Regions from separate parts of the Nitratireductor mangrovi genome, predicted to be linked through region 1. Evidence: predicted binding sites of a transcription regulator. Region 1 holds the regulator's gene; the other holds the start of a gene.
The links. Region 1 encodes LexA, which represses DNA repair genes until DNA is damaged. Its sites were predicted from a motif close to TGTTCNNNNTGTGTTCNG; they were not measured.
Positions count from the first base shown of each region.

Region 2: FQ775_RS01230 (PA0069 family radical SAM protein) is a predicted target of LexA. The motif match lies at 1,646-1,663, and genes of this name have one in related genera.

Region 1 covers NZ_CP042301.2:1,420,656-1,423,108, reverse strand. The annotation lists gene FQ775_RS06985 (molybdopterin molybdotransferase MoeA) at 1-414, shown strand, start outside; gene lexA (transcriptional repressor LexA) at 521-1,225, shown strand; gene FQ775_RS06975 (ComEC/Rec2 family competence protein) at 1,247-2,453, opposite strand, start outside.
Region 2 covers NZ_CP042301.2:266,805-269,257, forward strand. The annotation lists gene rnhB (ribonuclease HII) at 1-279, opposite strand, end outside; gene FQ775_RS01230 (PA0069 family radical SAM protein) at 431-1,585, opposite strand; gene FQ775_RS01235 (glycosyltransferase) at 1,722-2,240, shown strand; gene moaB (molybdenum cofactor biosynthesis protein B) at 2,233-2,453, opposite strand, start outside.

The DNA of each region.
Region 1 (2,453 bases):
GCGCATGGCGCGGCGATCGATTTCTGGAAGATCGCCATGCGGCCCGGCAAGCCGCTGATGGCGGGCATGCTCGGCGGTCGCCACGTGCTCGGCCTGCCCGGCAACCCGGTCGCAAGCCTCGTCTGCTCGCACGTCTTCCTCAAACCGCTGATTGCCCGGCTCGCAGGCCGCCCGGCGCCCGACGGACCGGTCCCCGGTTTTATCGGCGCCGATCTTCCCGCCAACGATCTCAGGCAGGACTATCTGCGCGCCATCGCGGTGAGGGAAGGCGGCCGGCTCGTGGCGCGGCCCTCGCCGATCCAGGATTCCTCTATGCTCAGGGTGCTGGCCGACGCCAACGCCCTGATCGTCCGCCCGCCGCACGCGCCGGCGGCTCAGGCCGGCGCGCCCTCCGCGTTGCTGATGTTACGCTGAACAAAGCGTAAACGCATTCACTAAAATTTAAATGGTTGCGGAACAAGACTGGAACAGATAGTGTTTGTTCTGGTTTTGTTTATGAACGATTCCCTTGGGGGCCCGAATGCTGACGCGGAAGCAACACGAACTCCTGCTCTTCATTCATGAGCGTCTGAAGGAGACCGGCATTCCGCCCTCCTTCGACGAGATGAAGGAGGCGCTCGACCTTGCCTCCAAGTCCGGCATTCACCGGCTGATCACCGCTCTGGAGGAGCGCGGATTCATTCGCCGGTTGCCCAACCGCGCCAGGGCGCTCGAAGTGATACGGCTTCCCGATTCCATCGCGCCGGGACTTGGCGCGCCGCGCAAGTTCTCGCCAAGCGTGATCGAGGGTGGCAAGCCGAAACCCGCGGCCCCGCCGCCGTCGGGCAATGACGACGACGCGGCCTCGGTCTCGGTGCCGGTCATGGGGCGCATCGCCGCCGGCGTGCCGATCGACGCCATCCAGCATCAGACCCATTCGGTCGCCGTGCCGCCGGAAATGCTTTCCGGCGGCGAGCATTTCGCGCTCGAGGTCAAGGGCGATTCGATGATCGAAGCCGGCATTCTCGACGGCGATACGGTCATCATCCGCAGCATCGGCACCGCCAATCCCGGCGACATCGTCGTCGCCCTGGTCGACGATGAGGAGGCAACGTTGAAGCGCTTCCGCCGCAAGGGCGCCTCGATCGCGCTCGAGGCTGCCAACCCGGCCTACGAAACCCGCATCTTCGGGCCCGACCGGGTCAAGGTTCAGGGCCGGCTCGTCGGTCTCATCCGCCGCTACTGACCCGCTGGCTGCCGTCGCTCGTCAGTCCTCGCCCCTTCGGTAGGGCGGCAGGCCGCGCGCCTCGCGTGAGAAGCGCCGGTGGTCGTGCCATGGGCGAAACGGCTCCGAAATGGCGAATTCCGCGCTCGCTTGGTTCGTACCGGCGTCGAAGTGGACGGCCAAGCTGCCGCGCCGCGCCAGGTCGCGTGCCGTCACCACCAGCACCTTGCTGTCGCCGCACGGATCTTTTGCCGTCGCATCCTCGATAATGATGATTGCGGCTATCGCGCAGAACGGCGCAGCGGTCTCGGCAGTGGCGGACTGAACGATGACGGCCCCGCCGGCATGGCGCGCGATGCAGGTGTCGTCCGCGCAGATGAAAGCGTCGCCAGAACCATCTGCGGCTCCCAACAGCGAGGATGCTTCGGCATCCTTGGAGGTTTCGGGCTTCACCAGCCGCTCCGACGCCAGCGCCTTCTGCCAGATGCCGACCGTGAAGCCGTTGGGTCGCGACCTGCTGACCGCCAACCCGCCATCCGACCGCGCCAGGGCCAGCAGCTTGCCATCCTCAGAAACAAGCAGATCAGGATGCCGGCCCGCCAGCATCGCCGCCAGTCCGGCGACGGCCAATGGGACTGCGATCAAGCGCAGCCGCGTCGTGGCAACGGTGGCCACGATCAGGGCGGCCGTCAGCCACAGCAGAGCAGCCGGTGAGATCGCTCCAACTGCGTCGAACGGCGTGCGTTCGGCGACCCAGTCGGCTATCGCCACCATGGCCGATATCCCCTGCCCCATCACCCGCAATGCCGGCCCTTCGAGGCCCAGGGGCATCAGCACGCCCGCGATCACTGCGAACGGCATGACGATCAGCGAAACGACCGGCATCGCGGCAAGGTTGGCGATCAGCCCCAGCGGCGCCGCCCGGTGAAAATGCCAGACAGCAAAGAGCGTCGTGGCGCCACCGGCAATCAGGGACGTCATTGCCAGTCCGGTGGTGTAATAGGCCGCGCGGCTTGCAAGCCGGCGGACGAGGCCGGCTTCGGGCGACCAGTCGCGCCGGGGCGCGGCCGCCGCCCGCTCGGCCCAGGCGGCGTAAGCGGCAATCAGTGCCGCGGTGGCCGCGAACGACATCTGGAAGGAGGGACCAACCACCTCGTGCGGGGCGATCGCGATGATGATCATCGCTGCGATTGCCAGGTTGCGCATGGTGATCGCCCCCCGGTCGAAGAGCAGCGCGACCAGCATCACG
Region 2 (2,453 bases), 1.2 Mb from region 1:
GGCAATCGAGATCGCCGTCGCATGGCCCAGGAGTTCGCCGAACAGCCTTTCGCGCTCGGCGGCGGTGAGCTTTTTGGAATCGTCGAGGCCTTCGGGAATGCGGTCGGGATCGAGGATGACGGCCGCCGCCACCACCGGGCCTGCCAGCGGCCCGCGGCCGGCCTCGTCCAGCCCGCAGACCGGCGCCTGCCCGCGCCTGATCGCACGCTCCTCGGCCTCGAAGTCCGGCGCGTCAGGAAGTTCGAAAAGGGTCGGAGAACCGGAAGGCGAGCGACTCATGTGCGGCGATGGTCGCACCGCCTCCGGTTCTCCGCAAGTCCTTCCCGGCCCGAAGGGGGCGGCAGGCGGGGAAGGGGCCGTCGGCTAGGGCGGGGGGATTAGCCGGACGGGAAGCCTTGGACAGGCCGCGCTCTACGCTGAGTGTCGTCGCCTACAAGAGGCTGAGCTGTTCGCCGGCGCGCGGCGGCGGGTTGAAAAGGTCCGTGCGCAGTTCGCGCCGTGTCCGGTCGAAGCCGATGCGCCGCGCCGCGATCTCGAACCGCCGCCCGATCTGCCAGGCATAGGGACCGGTGCCGCGCATGCGCTTGCCCCAGGAAGAATCGTAGTCCTTGCCGTCCCGCATCGAGCGGATCAGCGACATCACATGTCGATAGCGGTCCGGAAAATGCCTGAGCAGCCAGTCCTTGAAGATCGGGCTCACCTCCAGCGGCAGGCGCAGGATGATGTAGCCGGCTTCGCGCGCGCCCATAGCATAGGCCGATTCCAGAATGCGCTCGACTTCATGGTCGGTCAGGCCCGGGATGAGCGGCGCCGCCATGACGGAGACCGGAATGCCGGCTCCGGCGAGTTCCTTCATCGCCTCCAGCCGCCTTGTCGGCGTGGCGGCGCGCGGCTCCATGGTACGGGCGAGCTTGCGGTCGAGCGTCGTGACCGAGAACGCGACCTTGACCAGGCCGCGTTCGGCCATTCGCGACAGGATGTCGGCATCACGCACGACCAGCGCCGACTTCGTCACAATGCCGACCGGATGACCATGCGCCTCCAGCACTTCGAGGATCTCTCGCATGATGCGCCACTGCCTCTCGACCGGCTGGTAGGGGTCGGTGTTGGTGCCGATCGCGATCGTGCGCGGCTCGTAACCCTCGCGCGCCAGTTCGCGCTCCAATAGCTTCGCCGCCTCGGGTTTGGAAAACAGCCGCGACTCGAAATCGAGCCCCGCCGAGAGGCCCATGAAGGCGTGCGTGGGCCGCGCGAAACAGTAGACGCAGCCATGTTCGCAACCGCGATAGGGATTGATCGACCGGTCGAAGGAGATGTCGGGCGATTCGTTGCGGGTGATGATCGTGCGCGGCTTTTCGACCTGAACCTCGGTCTTGAAAGGCGGCAGCTCGTCGATCGTGTTCCAGCCATCGTCGAAGACGTCGCGGCGCAGCGCCTCGAACCGTCCAGACGGGTTGATGCCGGCGGCGCGCCCACGGCGGCGATCGTCGCCGATGCGCAGGCCGCTTTCGTCGATGACGGTGTTGGCCAAGGCCGCCCCGCCACCGCCGAACGCCGCCGTGTCGGCGCGGTCGAACTGCTCCATCGTCGCTCTCCGCTTGCTATCGGATCGTGTTCCTGATGAATCTATTCCTATCGGCGAAATGAGAACAAAGCAAGAACTTTCTGGTTGTGCGCTGCACAACTGGCGCTCGACGCCGGTTTGCGCTATCCAACGCCAAATGCTGACGGTGGTGATCGAAACCCGCAACGATGAGGACGCCTTGGCGAGCACGCTGGGCTCGCTGGTCTCGGCCGCCGTCGAGGGGGTCGTTCGCGAGGTCCTCGTCCATGATCGCGGCTCGACCGACCGCACCGCCGCGGTGATCGATCACACCGGCTGCACCCTCGTGCGGGAGGGCGCGCTGGCGTCGAGCCTGGCCCGCGCCAGGGGTGACTGGATCCTGGTGCTGGAACCGGGAGCGCGCCTGCTCGACGGCTGGATGGACGCCGTGATGGAACATACCGGCAGCGCCGGCCATCCGGTCCGGTTTTCCCGCGCCGCGAACGGACGTGCGGAAAAGCTGATGCGGCTTTTCAGGCGGGCAAACCCGCTCGCCGACGGTGTCCTGGTGATGAAGGGCGACGCGCTTGCCCGGCTCCGTCCCGAGGACGGCGTCGAGGCACTGGCGCGGCGCTCGCCGCGCAAGCGGCTGAAGGCCGAGATCCGGCCCGCGGCGCCGCGCCGCGCCGTCAGGTGAGGCTGCCGCCGCGCTTCAGATGTTCGTCGAGGCGCGGCATGATCTCCACGAAGTTGCACGGCATATGCCGGTAGTCGAGCTGCGCGGCAAGGATGCCGTCCCAGGCGTCGCGGCACGCGCCGGGCGAGCCGGGTAGAACGAAGACGAAGGTCTGGTTGACGAGGCCGCCTGTCGCGCGCGACTGGATCGTCGACGTGCCGATCTTGTCGTAGG